DNA from 3 places in the Vibrio parahaemolyticus genome. Region 1 is predicted to be linked to each of the others. Evidence: predicted binding sites of a transcription regulator. Region 1 holds the regulator's gene; each other region holds the start of a gene.

The links. The regulator CRP, encoded in region 1, controls carbon source genes, mostly activating them, when cyclic AMP is high. The targets are predictions, from matches to a motif close to TGTGANNNNNNTCACA.
Region 2: the regulator CRP is predicted to act here: its motif matches at 2,065-2,080, upstream of cytR (DNA-binding transcriptional regulator CytR).
Region 3: the regulator CRP is predicted to act here: its motif matches at 3,022-3,037, upstream of udp (uridine phosphorylase).

What each region holds. Positions count from the first base shown of each region.
Region 1 covers NZ_UHIL01000001.1:3,037,987-3,045,447, forward strand. The annotation lists gene DYB02_RS15570 (phosphoribulokinase) at 120-989, shown strand; gene crp (cAMP-activated global transcriptional regulator CRP) at 1,230-1,862, shown strand; gene DYB02_RS15580 (DUF1338 domain-containing protein) at 2,019-2,810, opposite strand; gene astD (succinylglutamate-semialdehyde dehydrogenase) at 3,060-4,517, opposite strand; gene astA (arginine N-succinyltransferase) at 4,546-5,565, opposite strand; gene DYB02_RS15595 (aspartate aminotransferase family protein) at 5,675-6,886, opposite strand; gene DYB02_RS15600 (aminodeoxychorismate/anthranilate synthase component II) at 7,248-7,461, opposite strand, start outside.
Region 2 covers NZ_UHIL01000001.1:486,314-493,774, forward strand. The annotation lists gene ftsN (cell division protein FtsN) at 53-598, opposite strand; gene cytR (DNA-binding transcriptional regulator CytR) at 775-1,821, opposite strand; gene priA (primosomal protein N') at 2,115-4,319, opposite strand; gene rpmE (50S ribosomal protein L31) at 4,614-4,835, shown strand; gene rpsJ (30S ribosomal protein S10) at 5,293-5,604, shown strand; gene rplC (50S ribosomal protein L3) at 5,619-6,248, shown strand; gene rplD (50S ribosomal protein L4) at 6,266-6,868, shown strand; gene rplW (50S ribosomal protein L23) at 6,865-7,167, shown strand; gene rplB (50S ribosomal protein L2) at 7,183-7,461, shown strand, end outside.
Region 3 covers NZ_UHIL01000001.1:1,194,653-1,202,113, forward strand. The annotation lists gene DYB02_RS06145 (CBS domain-containing protein) at 1-333, shown strand, start outside; gene DYB02_RS06150 (zinc/cadmium/mercury/lead-transporting ATPase) at 516-2,822, shown strand; gene udp (uridine phosphorylase) at 3,133-3,891, shown strand; gene DYB02_RS06165 (DUF1887 family protein) at 4,083-5,243, opposite strand; gene DYB02_RS06170 (methyl-accepting chemotaxis protein) at 5,397-7,388, opposite strand.

The sequences.
Region 1 (7,461 bases):
CACATTTTTACCGTATCCCACTCGATGACAAGTCGTTGTTACATGCTATAGTGGGTTATCGACCGTGCAGCGGTTCGCTGCTGCACTTTACAGGTACGTAATTTTCGACAAGGTTTGTCATGTCAGCTAAACACCCAATCATTGCGGTTACTGGTTCATCCGGTGCCGGCACAACCACGACGTCTGAAGCATTCCGCAAGATGTTCAATATGATGAACATCAGGCCGGCATGGGTGGAAGGAGACAGCTTCCATCGCTTTACTCGCCCTGAAATGGACATCGAAATTCGCAAAGCCCGCGAGCAAGGCCGACATATCAGTTACTTTGGTCCGCAAGCGAATGACTTCCCGGGATTAGAAGAGTTTTTCCGTAAGTTCGGTCATGACGGCACTGGCAGCGTGCGCCGTTATCTGCATACGTTTGACGAAGCAGTTCCCTACAATCAAATGCCAGGCACATTTACACCATGGCAAGACTTACCTGAAAACAGCGACGTGCTGTTTTATGAAGGGCTGCATGGTGGTGTGGTTGATGGCGATGTTAATGTTGCTCAGCATGTGGACTTCTTAATTGGCATGGTGCCAATTGTAAACTTAGAGTGGATCCAAAAATTCGTGCGCGACACTCGCGATCGCGGCCATTCGCGTGAAGCGGTGATGGACTCAATCGTGCGCTCAATGGACGATTACCTCAATTACATCACTCCGCAGTTTTCTCGTACTCACATCAACTTTCAACGCGTCCCAACCGTCGATACCTCCAACCCGCTTAACGCCAAAGGCATTCCGAGTTTAGATGAAAGCTTTGTGGTGATTCGTCTGCGTGGCATTAAGAATGTCGACTTCCCATATCTGCTGGCCATGATTGATGGCTCATTTATGTCGCGCCACAACACCATTGTTGTGCCAGGCGGCAAAATGAGCTTTGCAATGGAGCTCATAGTTAGGCCTATCCTACAACAGCTGATTGAAACAGGAAAAATTGGCTAAAAACGTAGCGGGCTAGATGTTTACTTTTCATACCGTGATCATGTGCACAGTTTTGCTTACAAAATCTCAATCATGGCACGATTAAAATCAAGAAATCGTTTTCGAAAAAGGATACTATTTCTTACCGAAACACAAGAGAGCTTGCAGCATATAAAAAGTGCTCTTATTCTAGTAAGCCTAATTCAGGCTTAGCTAAAATATGGATAGCGCAAGCGTACCCTGCAGAGGAAGTGAGATATTATGGTTCTAGGTAAACCTCAAACCGACCCAACATTAGAGTGGTTTCTTTCACACTGTCATATTCATAAGTACCCATCAAAGAGCACGCTAATTCACGCAGGTGAAAAAGCTGAAACGTTGTACTACATCGTTAAAGGCTCTGTTGCGGTTCTTATCAAGGACGAAGAAGGTAAGGAAATGATTCTTTCTTACCTAAACCAAGGTGACTTTATTGGTGAACTTGGTCTATTCGAAGAAGACCAAGAGCGTACAGCTTGGGTTCGCGCTAAATCTCCTTGTGAAGTTGCTGAAATTTCTTTCAAGAAATTCCGTCAGCTTATCCAAGTAAACCCAGACATCCTAATGCGTCTTTCTGCGCAGATGGCTCGTCGTCTTCAAGTAACTAGCCAAAAAGTGGGTGACCTAGCGTTCCTAGACGTAACTGGTCGTATCGCTCAGACGCTTCTGAACCTTGCTAAACAACCAGATGCGATGACTCACCCAGACGGCATGCAAATCAAGATCACTCGTCAAGAAATCGGTCAAATCGTTGGCTGTTCTCGTGAGACAGTAGGTCGTATCTTGAAGATGCTAGAAGAGCAGAACCTAATCTCTGCGCACGGTAAAACTATCGTTGTTTACGGTACTCGTTAATCTCAATTTAGAGTGACACGAACAAAATTATAAAAGCCACCAATGGCGACATTGGTGGCTTTTTATTTACCTTGTTATTTACCTTGCAACTCAGTCAAACCCTAGGTCGCAAGAGGCTAACAAACAACAACGTTAGCCCGAGGTATTCCATGGCGTTTAGCCATTAGTACTTTCAAAAATTTTGTCTGCTGATGCTGCAACAAAGCCTGGATACAACTCGCCATTCTCCATTGGGTAACGTTTAGCAAACTCGTAAAAGCCACCTGGGATAATTTCCGAACCTTCTTCGAAGGTCACTGGCACTTTGTCTGCCATCGTCGACGATTGCTCAAGCAACACGTCTGGTGAGCCTTTCACCTCACCGCCCGACTCATTGATCACAAACCCTGCCTGACGAAGATGGTCGTTAACCTGTTTGACTTCATCGTGTTGATTCAGCTGATTCACACTCACCGTAAAGTGATTAGCACCATAACCGTGCGCGGCCAGCCAAGACGCATACTCGCTCTCTTTAGCCAACGTTTGGTAATCAGCAAAGCTTAGATCCCATAAGCGACCGCCATGCAGAAATGCACTGCCCGACAGTTTTTCAGCATCCACTTGCGCAACCAGTTTCGCCACAATATCTTGCAGCTCTGGCGAACACTCTTCGACTTTCAGCTCACTGATGAAGACTTTAGGCTGATTCGGATCTGGGTGCTCATAATGTTTTGCGACCAGTTTTTTGCTCTCAAATACGTAGTCCCCACACGCTTTATAGCCAGCAGCTAAAAACGGTTTCGCCAATGTCTCGATACCTAGCGGTTCAACATTGAAAGTGCGTAAAGCAATATGATCATTAATCAGAGCCTCATCTTCTTGTAGAAGCTGATGCACCTTAGCAGCAGAAGGACAAAGACGTTGGATGTAGTCTTGCCATAGCGATTCAAATAACACATCGGGCGTCATAACGACTCCTTGTTACGAGATGTAGGATTAAGATAAGAGTGTGGTCGCTCGTTCACAGCCCAAAAGCTGTCCAGAATAATGAACGAGCAACCATCAACCTGTGACGGTAAATGTCAGTCAGTCAGTCAAACACGCTTTTTGAGTCTGTGCTCACTTGCCGTGTAATGCCAACGCGTACTACCCAAACCTAAATGATGCGTCAGCACATTGGGCCACGATGCATGGTCGTGACCCTGTTATTGTTGAAACTTAAAGCGTCACGCCAGGGCTCAATGTCGCAGGTAATTCCGTCTCCTGCCCTTCCATGGATGCCATAGGGTAAGCACAGTAATCCGCCGCGTAGTACGCGCTTGGACGAAGGTTGCCTGATGCACCTGGGCCACCAAACGGTGCGTCACCACTTGCGCCCGTCAATTGACGGTTGCGGTTTACGATGCCTGCGCGAATGTGGTCAACAAAGTATTCCCATTCTTGATCGTCTGTTGATACAAGACCTGCCGACAGGCCAAAGCGCGTGTCATTCGCCAGCTCTACGGCTTTATCCAAACCTTCATAGCGCACGACTTGCAGCAGCGGTCCGAAGTATTCTTCATCTGGCAACTCGGCAATGTTAGTCACATCGATGATGCCAGGAGAAACAAACGCCGCCTCTCCTGCTTTCGCTTCAATCAAGCTTTCACCGCCTAGAGATTGCAGGTTTGCTTGCGCATCAAGTATGAACTTCGCCGCAGCCACAGAGATTTGTGGGCCCATAAATGGCGCAGGTTCTGCGAATGGTTGATCCATGCGAATGTTTTTCGTCGCTTCCACCAGCTTAGTGATCAGAGCATCCCCTTTCTCACCAAACGGCACGTATAAACGACGAGCACAAGTACAACGTTGACCAGCACTGATGAATGCCGATTGGATGATGGTGTACACCGTTGCATCCAAATCACCGTAGTTATCAGAGATGACCATCGGGTTGTTGCCGCCCATTTCTAGCGCTAACATCTTGCCTGGTTGACCTGCAAACTGACGATGCAGAATGTGACCCGTGTTCGCACTGCCCGTAAACAGAATGCCATCAATACCTTTCGCATCAGCCAACGCAATACCGGTTTCCTTCGCACCTTGAACAAGGTTGATCACGCCTTTTGGCAAACCCGCTTCTTCCCACAATTTCATAGCTAGCTCGCCAGTCCAAGGCGTTTGCTCAGATGGTTTGAACACAACTGTGTTCCCCGCTAGCAAGGCAGGAACGATGTGGCCATTCGGTAAGTGACCAGGGAAATTATATGGCCCAAACACCGCCATTACGCCAAGAGGGCGATGTCGCAATACAATCTGGTTGCCCGCAGCTTCGCGAGTCGCTTCACCAGTACGGTCATGGTAGGCACGAATAGAAATAGCGATTTTTCCAGCCATTGCAGCCGCTTCTGTGCGCGTTTCCCAAATTGGTTTACCCGTTTCTTTCGCGATCACTTCGGCAATTTTTTCACTGTTTTCTTTCACTTTTTCAGCAAAAGCCAACACAATTGCTTCGCGTTCAGCGAATGGACGTTTTTTCCATTCGACGAACGCAGCACGCGCTGCAGCAACGGCTTGGTCTACTTGTTCCGCCGTTGCACCGTTACCGCGCCAAATTACTTCTTGGTTGTACGGCGACAGAGACACAAACTCTTCACCCTGACCTTGTACCCATTCACCTGCAATCCAATGTGTCATTGTTACTATCCTTAAATTCTGTCGTCTGTTACTGCGGTAGAAGGCGAACGAAATCCCCTTCCTTCACCAAGAGCGCATCAGCTAATTCAGGCGCTAACACAACGCTTTGCGTTTCTGCGTCGTACGCGGCTTTTGCTGCAGCGGCACGGAAGTTCTCGAATGACGAGTTACACATCAAGAAGTCTTGAGTGCTGGTATGCGCTGAGATTTTGACTTGAGCACGGAATGAATGACGTACCGATTCGATATTGCGTAAGTCACATTCAACCGTTGGACCGCCATCGAAGATGTCGACGTAGCCACGGTTGGTAAATCCTTCACGCTCTAGCAGCTTCAGCGCTGGGCGCGTGTTGTCATGCACTTGACCAATCACCGCTTGTGCTTCTGGGCTCAATAGGTTGATGTAAATTGGCAGCTTTGGCATCAAGTCAGCGATAAAGCCTTTCTTGCCGATGCCGGTAAGATAATCTGCAAGTGTGAAATCAATAGAGAAGAAATGCTCTTGTAACCATTGCCAAAATGGAGAATTACCATTCGCATCAGAGACGCCACGCATCTCGGCAAAGATGGTTTTAGAGAAACGCTCTGGGTGCTCCGCCATCATAAGAAAGCGGCACTTAGACATCAGACGGCCATTTAGGCCCTGGCGATATTTTTCGCGTAGGAACAGCGTACAAATCTCACTGTTCCCCGTGTAGTTGTTGCCAAATGTCAGTAGTTTAACGACGTTATTTACGCCGAGTTTTGGCGAAGAGTGAACCACTTTACTGATGTGATATGAGTAGAACGGTACGTCCCAGCCAATAGATGCTTCGATTCCGGTGGTACCCGCAACCTCACCCGATTCAGAGTCAAAACCCACCATTAGGTAGCCTTCGTCACCGGGCTCGGTCACGTCGGGCTTACCAAAGCTGTACTCCGAGTGTTTGATTCGATTGGTTAACAGTTCTTCGTTAACCGGTAGAGATGTAAATCCGTGACCAGACTCCACCGCACAGGTGTGCAGCGCGTCATAATCCGACATCGCGATAGGGCGAACTACTAGCATCAATACTCCCTCCAGATGCAAGAAGATCCTAACTATATTGTAGGAACAATTCCCCCATCAGAGATCCTTGACGGGGGTGTCTGCGTTGACGTTTAAACTGATATCGCGCTTAAACTAAAGTCGCGATAGCTTTATCCAGTTTCGCCAAGCCTTCTTCAATTTCTTGTTGTGTGATAACGAGTGATGGTGTGAAACGCACGACATTGGCACCCGCAACCAATACCAATAGACCTTGTTTACCTGCAGCAACCAGCACATCACGTGCACGGCCTTGCCACTCTTCATTCAGCGCAGCGCCTAGCAATAGACCTTTGCCACGAACTTCAGAGAATAGGTTGTACTTCGCATTGATCTTTTCTAGACCTGCGCGGAACAGCGCTTCGCGCTCTAAAACACCAGCAAGCACTTCTGGTTTTGTCACTTCGTTAACGACCGCTTCTGCCACTGCACATGCCAATGGGTTACCACCGTATGTTGAACCGTGAGTGCCCACTTTCAGATGCTCAGCCAGTTTTGCTGTTGTTAGCATTGCACCGATAGGGAAACCACCACCCAGTGATTTCGCTGTGCTTAGAATGTCTGGCGTGATGCCTAGACCTTGGTAAGCATAGAAATGACCAGTACGTCCGTTACCCGTTTGAACTTCATCAAAGATAAGTAGCGCGTTGTGCTTGTCACACAGTTCACGTACTGCTTGGGCAAATTCCGGAGTTGGTGGGACGATACCGCCTTCACCTTGTAGCGGCTCCATCATAACCGCACATGTGCGATCTGACATGTGTGCTTGAAGTGCTTCGATATCGTTGTATGGTAAATGCGTAACATCGCCTGGCTTAGGACCAAAACCGTCTGAGTAAGCCGCTTGACCGCCAACCGTCACAGTAAAGAATGTACGACCGTGGAAACCTTGTTTAAATGCGATGATTTCTGATTTTTCAGGGCCATGAACATCTGCCGCGTAACGGCGTGCTAATTTCAGTGCCGCTTCGTTTGCTTCTGCGCCCGAGTTAGCAAAGAATACGCGCTCAGCAAAGCTCACTTCAGTTAGCTTTTTCGCAAGGCGAAGTGCCGGCTCGTTAGTCATCACGTTACTTAGATGCCACAGCTTGTTGCCTTGCTCAGTCAACGCATCAACCATTACTGGATGACAATGACCCAAGCAGCTCACTGCAATACCACCAGCAAAGTCGATGTACTCGTTATCGTCCTGATCCCAAATACGTGAGCCTTTGCCTCTTACAGGGATCATTTCCATCGGGTTATAGCAAGGTACCATCACCTCATCGAATAAACCGCGCTCTACTTTAATTTCCGTTGTCATTGCACATTCCTTCTTGATACCGCATGCGTAGCAGATAAGCGAATTTAACCGGCCATCGTTGCCAGCAAATAATGTTTTGCATTTAAGCTATTGCGGCATTGTATTTACATTTAATTAACCATTTCAATAGTGATTTATTCTTTTCGTATTGCTGCGCAACTGCCATTAATCACTACTTATGAGTATTTATGCATCAAGAAAGTAAAATAGAGAAGTGAATTTTTATAAAAGTTATGTAATACAGGGGTTAGACGAGTCAAAATGACGTGCATAAGCAGACCATCAACCATGAAACGCATAGTTTTGCATTCCACTTACACCGTCAAAAAGATGAACAATTTGTTAAGAAAAGTGATCGAGATCAGATCGCTCTACGTGCAAGAAAGTTGGCTAACAGCTCATGTCCTTGCTCAGTTTTGATTGATTCTGGATGAAACTGCACAGCATCAATAGGCAGGGTTTTGTGCTGATATCCCATAATTTCGTCCATGCTTCCATCAGGCAGTTCCGTCCAAGCGGTCAATTCAAACACATCGGGTAACGTGCCGTTTTTCACCACAAGAGAATGGTAGCGG
Region 2 (7,461 bases), 2.6 Mb from region 1:
ACACGCGAGGAATAAAAAAGACCAACAGCGAATGCGGTTGGTCTTTGTGAGATTAGAAGTTTTCTTTCCAAATTGCGCACGGTTCGATTTTCGCGCGTTGCAACTTGTGGCGATCTTTCTCTGCATCGCGTTTGAACTTGTACGGGCCAAGTACAACACGATACCAAGAGCTGCCTTCTTTCTTACGAATTTTGCTCGAAAGACCTTGGAAAGCAATAGCCAGCTTTCGCTCTTCGGCCTGCGCTTGGGTTTTGTAAGCGCCACACTGCATTACGTATGGGATTTTAGATACTTCGATTTCTTTAGCGACGACTTCCACTTCTCGCTTGGGTAAAGATTCGACGTATTCCCACTTCTCTTCAGGTGGTGGTGGCAAATCCTTTTTCGGCTTTGGCTTACTGACGGTCGTGGTAGGTTGTTGCACCACGGGTGGTTTCGGTTCTGGGTCGTTACTTAATAAATACAGACCATAGCCAAAACCGCCCACAAGCAAGATTGCAAGTAGACCACTACGCCAAGGTTTTCTTTTGGGAGGTTGTTTTTTTGTCGACTTTTTTGGAGCGCCTCGCCCCCGTCTCACATAATCTCTGTTTGCCACGGTTACTTCTGGTCATCAAGGATTCTTCCAAATATGTTAATCCAGAACGGGTCGAGAAAACACCCTATTGATGTAATCTTGATAGCTACGTATCAGATAGAGAAGACAAAAAGCGGCACCAATGGGCACCGCTTATCGTTAGTTTACATGATAGGTCGCGTTGGACTACCGAGCGCTTAGGCGCGTTGCGGTGGCGCTGCGCTACCACGGACAACAAGCTTAGTTTCTAGTAAGCGTGAACCTGAATGAACGTCATGGCCTTTAAGGAGTTCGAGCATCATAAGCATCGCTTGGCGGCCAATTTCATAACGAGGTTGAGAAATGGTTGTTAACGGTGGATCGCAGTATTGAGCAAAGTTGATATCATCGAAACCAACCACTGACAAATCTTGCGGAACGCGCAGACCGAGTCGTTTGGCTTCTTGGATTGCGCCGATTGCCATGGTGTCGCAGTGGCAGAAAATCGCAGTTGGTGGCTCTGGAAGTTCTAGCAACTTACGTACAGCTTTCGCGCCGCCGTCAAAAGAAAACTCAGTGATAACACTGTATTGTGGGTCTTTACTAATCCCCGCGCGACGCAAGGCTTGTTGATAACCTTGCTGGCGGAACTGGCACAATACCGCTGTGTCTGGCCCTGAAATTTGTGCTATGCGTTTATGGCCAAGTTGAGTTAGGTAATTGACCGCTTCAAAAGCAGACGTTAGGTTGTCAATGTGCACGGTTGGTAATTCTAGCTCTGGCGCAAACTCACAAGCCATGACCATTGGTGGCAGGTTTTTCTGTTCTGGCTTGCTGACATCAAATGGCAGGTCGGTACCAAGCAGTAACATGCCATCGGCTTGTTTGGTGAACACTAGATTCACAAACGAGCTTTCACGCTTTTTCTGCTGGCCGCTGTCACCGAGCAGTACGAGGTAGCCATGTTCCATAGCTGCGTCTTCGATACCACGAATGATTTCAGAAAAGTAAGGATCACAGATGTCAGGAACGATGGTAACAATCGTTTTTGATTCGTTTCTACGTAGATTACGCGCTAATGAATTTGGAGAATAGCCCGCTTCAAGGACGGCATCTTCGACTCTTTTTCTTGTTGAAGAAGAGACTTTTTCTGGATTCATTAATGCTCGAGATACCGTAGCTGTCGACACTCCCGCAAGCTGGGCAACATCCTTCATTGTCGCCATAGTGTTTAACCTCTCAAATTTTTGCCAAGATGACGTTATTCCCTGTCAGAAGTCGTAGGTTTTTATCACTGGTAATCAGTGCCTATCTAATCACGTTGTTAGTGGTTATTTTTAGGGAGTAGGCGATAAAGCATCGCTTGGCTACTGCTTCAAATTTTGGGAATAGTCATTGTTTTAATCTAAGCCTATGGGGTAAACCCACTTTAGACTTTGCTAATTTGGATAGTCTATTCATTTCTATCGGGAAAGTTACGGTCTGTTTAACAAAAATTGCAATCTTGATGTGAGTCTCATCACATTAAAAGGTAATTCATTACATAGTTAAACGTTTGCTAGCTGAGATCTTGTGGTTCTATGTCTAAATTCCAGCGAACTTTTTTGGCATTAGGCAACAACTCAATAGCAGGTTTGGCACTGGTTAATAACTTTTGCATTAATGAACGGTGCTGGGTTTGGAGTAACAGCTGCCAACGGTATTTGCCTGCGCGTTTGGCGAGAGGCGATGGTGTTGGACCAAGCACCATGCAGGTGTCGTCAAACAAAGGGTGTGATTCTAAGGTAAAGCGAACTTGGCGCAGAAAGTCTTCTACGATCTCGCTCTTATTCGCTTCGGCTTTAAATAGAGTCAGGAAACTGTACGGTGGCAACTGCGCCAGTTTACGTTCCTCTAATGCCGTCATAGCGAAGTGTCGGTAGTCTTTTTCCAATAAGGCTTGCAACAAACTGTGCTCAGGATGGTGAGTCTGTAAAACCACTTCCCCCGGCTTACTTGCACGTCCGGCTCGCCCTGCGACTTGAATGAATAACTGCGCTAATCTTTCGGAGGCGCGGAAGTCGCTACTATATAGAGAGCCATCAACATCTAGCAAGGCAACGAGCGTTACATTGGGGAAATGGTGTCCCTTAGCTAACATTTGAGTGCCAATTAAAATTTGATATTCACCCTTGCGGATGGAGTCCAGCGCATCTTCTAAACTGCCTTTGCGGCGCGTGCTATCTCTGTCGATACGGATGGCTTTGTATTCGGGGAACAGTTGTGCCAATTGTTGTTCTAACTGTTCGGTACCGACACCAACGGTAACCAGTTGAGTTGAACCACAGCCCTGACACTGATGAATCACTGGTTGCTGCGAGCCACAATGGTGGCAGCGAATCTCATTGCTGTATTGGTGGAAGGTGTAATAAGCATCACAACGTTTGCATTCGGCAATCCAACCACATTCATGGCACATGAGAGCAGGGGAGAAACCACGACGGTTAAGAAACAGCATCACCTGATTGCCTGCTTTAAGGTGTTTGCGCATTTCCGCAATCAATGGGGCAGATAAACCACTTTCTAAATACTGACCTTTGACGTCGAGCACTTTATTAGAAGTAGGAACCGCAGAGCCTGCGCGTTGGGTCAGGGTTAAATGGTGATACTTGCCTGACAAGGCATTGTGCAATGTCTCCAGTGCAGGTGTAGCTGAGCCCAGAACAATCGGAACTTGTTCTTTATGGGCGCGCATTACAGCAACATCGCGTGCATGATAACGCAAGCTATCTTGCTGTTTGTAAGAGGTGTCATGTTCCTCGTCCACAATGATAATCCCGAGATCAGCAAAAGGCGCGAGTAGGGCAGATCGTGTGCCGATAATGATTCCGGCCGCTTTGTCGCGTGCAGAAAGCCACGCATTCAGACGTTCCGTCTCGTTTAATCCGGAGTGGATAACGTCAACTGGCACATTAAAACGGCGTTTAAAGCGGTTGATGGTTTGTGGTGTTAAGCCAATCTCTGGTACTAAAACCAAGGCTTGTTTACCTTTCTCTAAGACCGGCTTGATCAGGTTGAGGTACACTTCTGTCTTACCTGAGCCCGTGACGCCTTCTAATAAATAGCAGGCAAAACCTGTTTGGCTATTTACGCTCGCAATAGCTAGCGCTTGTTCGTGGTTGAGCTTTGGCTTCTCGACGTCGCATTCAACGTGCTGTCCCCACTGGGTGATTGCAGGCTTCTTCTCGATACGTTCAATCCAGCCTTTATCTTCTAAAGACTTTAGTACAGTTGAGGTTATCTCTTGGTCGACAAATTCCTGGTGAGGCAAAGCGCCGTTAACCAACATTTGCAAGACCTTCTGTTGTTTGATCGCTCGACGATCAAGCCCTTGCATCAGCTTGTCTTTACCGGATTCGGTAATTTGCCACTCTTGTAGCGTCGCAAAATCTGCAGGCTTTCCTTTACGCAGAGCTGCTGGCATCGCATTGTGTAGCGTATCTCCAAGTGGGTATTGGTAGAACTGGCTGCACCAAATCAGCAACGAATAAAGCTTTTCAGGCCATACCGGCTGAGAATCAAGAACTGCTTTGATTGGCTTGAGTTGATCTTTGGGGAAATCCGAGTGATTAACCATCGCGGTGACGATGCCAACTAACGTTTGACGTCCAAAAGGTACGGATACGCGCCCGCCAATGATAGGAAACAGGTGTCCTGGGATGGCATAGTCAAATTGTTTGTCGAGAGGTACGGGCAGTGCCACTCTAGCAATGGATGGACGCATAGATTCATAGCTATATAAAAGAAGAAAGGACTGTAGAGTTTATTAAAATCGTCCCAGGAATACGAGTCAACCTACGGAGTGTGTTCGGAAATATACTAATATCACCGGATTGGTGAAAAAAGTGGCGAAAAAATTGCCATACGTATTGATCCTATCTAGGGGATTCATTACTATATCGCGCCTTGAGATATGGCTTCAGCAACTGGTTGGTGCGGTATCCCATTTTATTATTAATTGCGTGTGGTGTGCGGCTTAGATTCGTATAGCGACACGGCCTACTATTGAGGTTATCCCATGAAAGCTGGTATCCACCCAGAATACAAAGCAGTAAACGCTACTTGTTCTTGCGGCAACTCTTTCGAGTTCAACTCTACTCTAGGTAAAGAGTCTATCCACCTAGACGTATGTGACAAGTGTCACCCATTCTACACTGGTAAGCAACGTATCGTTGATACAGGCGGCCGTGTTGATCGCTTCAACAAGCGTTTCGGTGCACTATCAAGCGGTAAGAAATAATAGCAACTGCTATTACGATTACAGTTTAGAAAAGGACGCTTCGGCGTCCTTTTTGTTTATGGCCCATTGTGCAGGTGACCATAAAACAGCAAGTTAAAAATAGTTTCGATTATTTTTCATTCAGCCCTTGCAACCTAAAGTGTGATCTGTATAATGCGTCGCACTGGTTAAGCCAGTTGTGAACCAATGAGCAGTGAGGAGCTAACTTCCTTCTAGGACTGTTAGGTAATGTAGACTCAGCTTATGTTCGCGGTTAATACAATTAGCTATCTTTTCTTCGGAAAAACTATCCCCAAAGGTGACTTTGGCACGTAGGGATTGTTAATCGAAAATTAACTGACAATGCGTCCTAATCTTGGATGCTACGGTTTCACATAAATCAATCGGCATTCTCTCGTCTTGACGAGTTTGAGTGGCGATATTGTTTGTGTAATTTTTAAAATTGGAGCTCTGTCTCATGCAGAACCAACGTATCCGTATCCGCCTAAAAGCTTTCGATTACAAACTAATCGATGCTTCTACAGCGGAAATCGTTGAAACAGCTAAGCGCACTGGCGCACAGGTTCGTGGTCCAATCCCACTACCAACTCGTAAAGAGCGTTTCACAGTTCTTATCTCTCCACACGTTAACAAGAAAGCACGTGACCAGTACGAAATCCGTACTCACAAGCGTCTAATCGACATCGTTGAGCCAACAGACAAAACTGTTGATGCTCTAATGCGTCTAGACCTTGCTGCGGGCGTTGACGTTCAAATTAGCCTAGGTTAAGGGAGATTAGAAGTATGATTGGTCTAATCGGTCGTAAAGTGGGCATGACCCGCGTATTTACTGAAGAAGGCGTTTCTATCCCAGTAACTGTTGTTGAAGTTGAAGCTAACCGTGTTTCTCAAGTGAAAACTCTTGAAACTGATGGCTACGCTGCAATTCAGGTTACAGCTGGTTCTAAGAAAGCTAACCGCGTAAACAAAGCTGAAGCAGGTCACTTTGCTAAAGCTGGCGTTGAAGCTGGTCGCGGTCTTTGGGAATTCCGTTTAGAAAACGGCGAAGAGTTCGAAGTTGGTGCTGAACTAACTGTTGAACTATTCAACGAAACTAAGAAAGTAGACGTTACTGGTACATCTAAGGGTAAAGGTTTCCAAGGCGCTGTTAAGCGTTGGAACTTCCGTACTCAAGATATGACTCACGGTAACTCATTGTCTCACCGTGCTCCTGGTTCTATCGGTCAATGTCAGACTCCAGGTCGCGTATTTAAAGGCAAGAAAATGGCAGGTCACATGGGTGCTGAGCGTGTAACGACTCAAAACCTAGAGATCGTACGTGTTGACGCTGAGCGCAACCTGCTTCTTATTAAAGGTGCAGTCCCAGGCGCAACTGGCGGCAACGTGATCGTTAAACCAGCTGTTAAAGCATAACGTCTCAGGAGTAAGTAATGGAACTAATGGTTAAAGGTGCTGATGCACTAACTGTTTCCGAAACTACTTTCGGACGTGAGTTTAACGAAGCTCTTGTACACCAAGTAGTTGTTGCGTACGCAGCAGGTGCTCGTCAAGGTACACGTGCTCAAAAAACACGTTCAGAAGTATCTGGCGGTGGCGCTAAGCCATGGCGTCAAAAAGGTACTGGTCGCGCTCGCGCTGGTACAATTCGTAGCCCAATCTGGCGTACAGGTGGTGTTACTTTTGCTGCGAAACCACAAGATCACAGCCAAAAAGTAAACAAAAAAATGTACCGCGGTGCTATGAAGAGCATTCTTTCTGAGCTTGTTCGTCAAGAGCGTCTAATCGTTGTTGATAACTTCTCAGTTGAAGCACCAAAGACTAAAGAGCTAGTTGCTAAGCTGAAAGAGCTTGAGCTAACTGACGCTCTAATCGTGACTAGCGAAGTAGATGAGAATCTATTCCTAGCTGCTCGTAACCTATACAAAGTTGACGCACGTGATGTTGCTGGTATCGATCCAGTATCTCTAATCGCGTTTGACAAAGTTGTAATGACTGCAGAAGCAGTTAAGCAAGTAGAGGAAATGCTAGCATGATCACTGAAGAGCGTATCCTAAAAGTTCTACGTGCACCGCACATCTCTGAAAAAGCAACTATGGCAGCTGAGAAAGCGAACACTATCGTTTTCAAAGTAGCTAAAGATGCAACTAAAAAAGAGATCAAAGCAGCTGTAGAAAAGCTATTTGAAGTTGAAGTTAAGTCTGTAAATACTCTTATCACTAAGGGTAAGACCAAACGTCAAGGTCTACGCCAAGGTCGCCGCAGCGACGTTAAGAAAGCGTACGTTACTTTGAAAGAAGGTCAAGATCTTGACTTTGTTGGCGGCGCGGAATAACAGGAGTAGTTAAAAATGGCTATTGTTAAATGTAAGCCGACTTCCCCTGGTCGTCGTCACGTTGTTAAAGTTGTTAACGCTGACCTACACAAGGGCAAGCCATACGCACCTCTTCTAGAGAAAAACTCTAAGAATGGCGGTCGTAACAACAACGGTCGTATCACAGTACGTCACATCGGCGGTGGTCACAAGCATCACTACCGTGTAATTGACTTCAAACGTACTAAAGACGGTATCCCAGCGACAGTTGAGCGTCTAGAATACGATCCAAACCGTAGCGCAAACATTGCTCTA
Region 3 (7,461 bases), 1.8 Mb from region 1:
GTGATGCAGAGCGTGACGCTTGGTGGTCCAGTCATTGATGAAAACGAAAAAGTAGTGGGGTTCTTATCTGAACAAGATTTGTTAGATAAGTTGGTGAAAGCCAGCTACCACTGCCAAGATACACATACTGTGCAAGAGTGTATGCATGAAGATGTGTTGTCCGTCTCGCCAGAAATGTCGGTCATTGAATTGGCGGATATGATGAAAGTCGGTAAGCCAAAAATGTACCCAGTAGTTGACGACCGAGGAAAGCTTGTTGGCATCATCACTCGCCGTGATGTTCTGCGCGCTATTGGGATGACGTTAAACGAATGCTTTAAACATCCAGTTTGATGACGACATCGACATGACTACTTCGAAAGGCGCTGCGGCGTCTTTCTTTTTTCGGAAGAGGCTGAGGTTGAGCGAAGTGGTTATTTTTCTCTTTTAACAAAATTCGTCTTGACCTTGGAGCTAGCTCCAAGGTTTATCCTTAGTGGTAGATGAACAGTCTCAGCCAATAAGGAAAATAAACTATGTGTACAAAACATCAAGGTTGCCAGTCAGGCAAAATCAAAACTGCGGTGCCACTCAGCGCCCATGACTCTTGCTGCGCGCCAACTAAACCGACGCTAAATATTGCTCAAGCGGGTGTTGATACTGTTGAAAGCTCTTGCTGTAGTGGAGGCAGTTGCAGTTCGGACACCGCCGATGAAGAAGGCCCCGCGGAACAGCGAGAATCCTCGATTCGTAGCAGTTGGATCGTGTCCGATATGGACTGCCCGTCTTGCGCGAAAAAGCTTGAAAAAGCCATCATGTCATTGCAAGGCGTTACGAATGCCAAAGTCCTTTTTGCTACAGAAAAGTTAGTTGTCGATTTTGATGACCATTCTCTAAGTTCGATCATTGAACAAACTGCGCGCCAAACTGGTTTCCCGCTTTCTGCGCTGGATAAACCAAAGCAAAAGAAAGAGAACAAAGGCTGGTCCGGTTTTGTTCAAGACAATCTACAGATTTTATCGATCGCAGGTGCTATGGCATTTGCGGGCCTAGTCGCAAGCATCAACCCTCAGCTTAGTAGCTGGATTTTTACTTTAACCTGTTTGCTGGGTTTGTATCCTATTGCCCGTAAGGCCGTCAAACTGGCTCGTGGTGGCACACCATTTGCCATTGAAACACTGATGAGTGTTGCTGCATTAGGTGCGTTGTACTTAGGTGAAACCGCAGAAGCCGCGATGGTGTTATTGCTCTTCCTTATTGGTGAAAAGCTAGAAGCATACGCATCGTCACGAGCTCGAAGTGGCGTTCAGGCATTAATGGATTTGGTGCCAGAAAACACCACGCTGATCATTGATGGTGTACGCAAAGAAGTGCCAGCGTCTCAGCTTCAACCTGGGGACGTCATTGAAGTGGCACCTGGCGGTCGTTTGCCTGCTGATGGTGTATTGATGACGACGTTAGCCAGCTTTGATGAAAGTGCATTGACCGGTGAATCAGTTCCTGTTGAGCATGAAGAGGGCGGGAAAATCATGGCGGGGGCGGTGGTAGTCGATAAAGTAGTGCAGGTGCAAGTGACCTCCCGCCAAGGTGAAAATGCCATTGACCGCATCCTTCATTTGATTGAAGAAGCTGAATCGCGCAAAGCGCCGTTAGAACGATTCCTCGATAAATTCAGTCGCTGGTACACGCCACTTATGATGCTGGTGTCTCTTGCTGTCATCGTTACGCCACCATTACTGTTCGCTCAACCTTGGGAAACATGGGTGTACCGTGGTTTAGCATTGCTCTTAATCGCTTGTCCTTGTGCCTTGGTTATTTCAACGCCTGCTGCGATTACGTCGGGTCTGGCTGCTGCGGCACGCCGTGGTGCATTGATCAAAGGTGGGGCAGCGCTTGAGTTGCTTGGCAAAGTGGAGTCGGTCGCGTTTGATAAAACAGGTACGTTGACACAAGGTAAACCGCAAGTAACGGACGTGGTGACTTATGATGTAACAGAAGAAACACTACTGAGTTTAACGGCTTCTATCGAGATGGGGTCAAGCCATCCTTTAGCGGTTTCATTAGTGAAGCGGGCTGAAGAACAAGGCGTTTCGATTCCTGAGGCAAGTGATAAAACTGCTCAAGTCGGCTCTGGTGTAACAGGTTTGGTGAACGGTAAATTAGTGCAAGTTATTGCGCCATCAAAAGCGGACTTCCCTGTTTCTTCGAAAGTTGAACAACGTGTTATTGAACTGGAAGAACAAGGCAAAACCGTGGTTATCGTTCGTCACGATTACGAAGTTATTGGCGTGATCGCGTGGCAAGATACTCTTCGTCAAGATGCTCAACAGGCAATCGCCACGTTGAAAATGTTTGGCGTGAGTTCTGTGATGTTGACGGGGGACAACCCACGCAGTGCGGAAGCGATAGCCCATCAAATTGGTTTGGATTACAAAGCGAGCTTGTTGCCTGCCGATAAAGTGCGTTATGTGGAACAACTTTCTACTGAGCACACGGTTGCGATGGTTGGTGATGGTATTAACGACGCACCTGCGATGAAAGCGTCTAGCATTGGTATCGCGATGGGCGGAGGTACTGACGTCGCATTAGAAACTGCTGATGCGGCACTAACGCACAACCGCTTGGTTGAATTGCCAGCAATGATTGAATTATCACGTGCGACGCTAAACAACATTCGTCAAAACGTGGCATTGGCGCTTGGCTTAAAAGGCGTGTTCTTAGTCACCAGTTTATTGGGTATCACTGGGCTTTGGGTTGCGGTCTTGGCAGACAGTGGGGCGACTGCGTTAGTGACACTCAATGCGCTACGACTTCTGCGGTTTGAATCTAAACAAGTGCAATAACGCTATTCTCAAAGTTGCTCTATATTTAACCCGAGGCGTTTCTCGTCTCGGGTTTTTATGTTTCTGTGAGCACTATAAGTTTTGTGAATGCAATCTGAGCCGTCGGACTTGTTGTTATGCAACGAAATGATAAGTTTGCCCGAATAATGTGATCAAAACCGTTTTAATTTGAAATTGTAGATTTATTACATTTTATCAATGTGATTGTGATCACTCTATGTTGATGCAAGGTTCGCTACAGTGCTCCTGTACCCAACAACTTACTAATGAGCTTATTGTTTACAAAATAAGCCACAATAAGGAGCGACATATGTCTCAAGCTGTATTCCATTTAGGTGTTACTGAAGCTGATCTTAATGGTGCAACTCTAGCCATCATTCCAGGTGATCCAGCGCGTGTTCAAAAAATCGCAGAACAAATGGAAAACCCTGTATTCCTAGCAAGTCACCGCGAATACACGCTTTACCGCGCAGAACTAGACGGTAAGCCAGTTGTGGTTTGTTCAACAGGTATCGGTGGTCCATCTACCTCTATCGCAGTAGAAGAGCTAGCACAGCTTGGTGTTCGCACATTCCTACGTGTAGGTACGACTGGTGCAATTCAACCACACGTAAACGTAGGCGATATGATCGTGACAACGGGTTCTGTTCGTCTAGATGGTGCAAGCCTACACTTCGCTCCAATGGAATTCCCAGCAGTTGCAGACTTTGATGTTGCAACCGCGATGAAAGCAGCAGTTGAAGAATCTGGTGCAACAGTTCATATGGGTGTGACTGCTTCAAGTGACACTTTCTACCCAGGTCAAGAGCGTTACGACACATTCACTGGTCGTGTTGTGAAGCGTTTCCAAGGCTCTATGAAAGAGTGGCAAGACATGGGCGTGCTGAACTTCGAAATGGAATCAGCAACGCTACTTACCATGTGTGCAAGCTCTGGCCTGAAAGCAGGTTGTGTGGCGGGTGTAATCATTAACCGTACACAAAAAGAGATTCCAGATCATTCAACACTGAAAGAAACGGAAGCTCGCTCAATTAAAGTTGTAGTAGAAGCAGCACGTAAAATGCTTTAAGCGCTCACTTTAGTTGGCATTTAAACAAACAGAAAAACCCAGAGGCTTGCCTCTGGGTTTTTCTATGTGCCTTGTTCAAGGTGCGATTTTCTAGATTCTGAAACGCAAAGTGATTGAAGCTAGGATAGGCACTAAAAACAGGCATTAAAAAAGCAGCTCCAGTGAGCTGCTTTCGTGGTTTTAGAGGGCGACTAAATTTCGTCAGAACCGCCAGCGGCTTCAAACCATTTCGCAAGATGCGTTTTGAGATCTTTCAGCTCTTCAGGGCCGATAAGCGCAAGGCCAAGATCCTCTGCACGAGTAATATCATTGTGACGAAGAGGGCGGAAGCTCACCAGCATAGCGCGAGCTTGTAGACCACCTAGCAGGTCACGCAAAGATTCCAGCTTGTACAGCGTATCGTCACCATCATCGCGCATGCCTTTTGTTTTACACTCAATGATGTGCAGCTTGTTATTTACAACCGTTGCTACGTCTAGCTCGTTACGTACTTCACTTTCACCCAGCTTACGATAAACCTGAACATTCAAAGAGCGGTCTTGAATCGTTGGCATGGTGTCTTGGATTTGCTTCACAGTGCTGTGAACCAGGGTCTCCAACCATTCGCCGTTAGAGAATCGACGTGCGTCTTCGTTCGCGAAGGTCAAAATGCCATTTTCGTAAGTCGCGATCTGTGCTTCGACAAGATCCGACAGCAGCATGTTGAGTTCACGGTAGCCTTGTTGCTTCTCTGAGAGCTCCACATCCAGCTTCTGTTCCTTACGGCAGGTTGTCGCAAGGTAGTTAAGTGTCGCCAAGCCTGGGCCCAATTCAAGCGCATTTGACGCCCAGCGTTCGCCAAGCTCATACAGTTTTTGATCAAGAAGAGGAGGAAGGTCTACGTGGTGGAACTCGCCGCGCGCACCGAAAATGGTTAGGTAGTCGGAGATAGTAATGTGGTCTTCAACTTGCGTATCTTCTTTGCCATCTGGGTAAAGCCAGCAAAGTTTGTCACTGTTTGGTTCAACTACGAAGATAGGCCAGCAATAAGTACGGAAAACCTCGTAAACCGACAACAATCGATGACGAAGGCCACAGCTTGCGTTCAGTTTGACGTCTTCTCCACGGTCGTGAAGATCTTTCGCGAGCTTTTGAATCGATTGTTTAATCAGGGTTGTATTGACAGCCGACGGAATTTCAAAAAATTCAGAAGTAATCTCTCGCTGCTCTAACACGCTACTCAGTCGGTCAAACATATCTACCTGTGTTTTGTCACCAATGAATACGATATGTGTGCTTAAAGTGCGATTATCCAATAGAGGAGTGACCAATCTCACTGGGTCTTGGTCGATAATACCAACATGAACAGCCATAGATTTTCCTTTTTGTGTGGCCGCTCGAAAAGAGAAGTGCAAGGGATGAGCAGGCCATATTACCCATATGTAGACAAGGCCGAGAAAAAACAAGGGCGACTTCATAAAAAGTCGCCCTTATACAGCTGGTTGCAGCAACTATTGCATAAAAATTTACAATTTAAAGCGATGGACTAATTCATTTTGCTGATGAGCAAGCTGAGTGAGAGATTCACTCGTATGAGTGATGCTCGACATCGCGTGGTAACTTTCATCCGCAATATTGTTGATGTCTTCAATATTGCGCGCAATATCTGCTGAGGTTTCGCTTTGCTCTGCTGCCGCTTGAGAAATGTGCGTACTCATTTGGCTGATTTCGATAATGAGTGCTTGGATCTCTTCCATTGAACTGTTCGCTTTCGAGGCTTGCTCAACCGACATTTCCATATCACTCATGCAGCTTTGAATCACTTGGTTGGCTGACTGAGAGCTCGATTGCAGATTGCTGATCATCGATTCGATTTCTGTGGTGGATTGTGTGGTTTTTGATGCCAGCACACGCACCTCATCGGCTACCACGGCAAATCCGCGTCCTTGCTCTCCTGCACGTGCTGCTTCAATCGCGGCATTGAGAGCCAACAAGTTGGTTTGCTCAGCAATGTTGCGGATGACATCCAAAATTGAGCCAATTTGACCACTCATCTTTTGCAGTTCAGAAACGGCAGACACAGACTCGTGAAGGCGCGTTTCTAGCTGATTGATAGTCGAAATGTTACTACTCATGACATTTCGGCCTTCTTCGGATGCAGACTCAACACGTTGAACCATTTCCAAAGAGCCTTGAGCGCTTTGCGCAACTTCTTGAACCGAGTGAGACATCTCGGTCATAGCCGTTGCCACGTTGGCGGTCTGCTCACGTTGTGCATTCAGCTTAGATTGCGCTTGAGAAGACGTTCGTTCGTTGGTTGTCGCGGTCGAGGCTAAGTTTTCTGATGCTTCATTTAGCTTCACTAGAATGTCGTGCAAGCTGTCCGCTAACGTGTTGATATGGCCACTAACGCGGCTGAACTCGTTGTTAAAGCGAATATCAATACGTTGCGTCATATCGCCTTTAGTCAGGCTCTCTAGCGCATTGAGAATACGTGTTAATGGCTCACGCACACTTTGCGCGATGTGATAGCCGATAGCCGCCGCAAACAAAACCACAACTACACCAATCACAATCGCTTTCGTCACGCCAGCAGAGTAAATGTCACCGGCATCATCAAGAGATTCGTTTAGTTTGTCTGTTGCTGTCGTTGTAAATTGCTCAAGGATAGCCATCGTAGAATCGACTTTGTTAGCTAAGTTCGCAATGTTGTCGTACAGAGCTGCGCGAGCGTTGAGGTAGTTGTTGTGTTGGTCTAGCACACCACCACGCATACCTACGTCACGGGTAAATTGTTCTACGGATTCGCCAAAAGCTTTTTCTAGCTCAGGAAGTTGAGTGACCAACCCACGGAATGCGTAGTTCAAATGCGTTACTGCTTTACGGTTTTTCGTTACCGCTTGCGTAACAAACTCAGGATTGGAGCTAGCCAGCGCATCAGAGGTGATCACTTCGGCATCTTTGAGTTTGATGAAGTAGCTTTTCGCCATAACTTTCACTGAAATACTCGATTGGTCTGCAACGTATTCTTTCAGGCCAACAGAAAGTTCAGTGTTGAGTTTTTGAAAGCGGCGCGATGACTTCTGCACTTCTTCTTGTGCTGAAAACATTGCTTCATAGTTGTCCATTGCTTCGAGCGCTTCGGTAAAGTAGCTTTGCTCTAGTGTCTTCAGTTGAGAAAAAGGTTCGGCAAGAGAAGGGTAGATCTGGCTTGCTGATTCGAGCTGCGCCAAAGTGGATTCAAAACGTTGTTGAGATCTCGCAAACTCCTGACGCATTTCTTCCATGCGCTGTTTATTCTCAGTGGTCAGAAAATCTTTAAAAGACTTGTCGGCAGAAAGCAGTTCCACACTGGTTTGGTTAGATAACGATACAAGGGGCAACGATGATTTAGAGACGGTTTCAAATTTACCGTGAATATCATGCATTCCCCCCATCATAATGGCAATTGTGACAGCAAACAGGATGATGATCAGCGCAAAGCCCGCATACATCCTTTTAATAACTGAACCTCGCATAAGTGAGCTTCCTCTCCCAAAAATAGACAACATAAATAAGAATTGTCTTAAAAAAGTAACAAAATTCATTGGA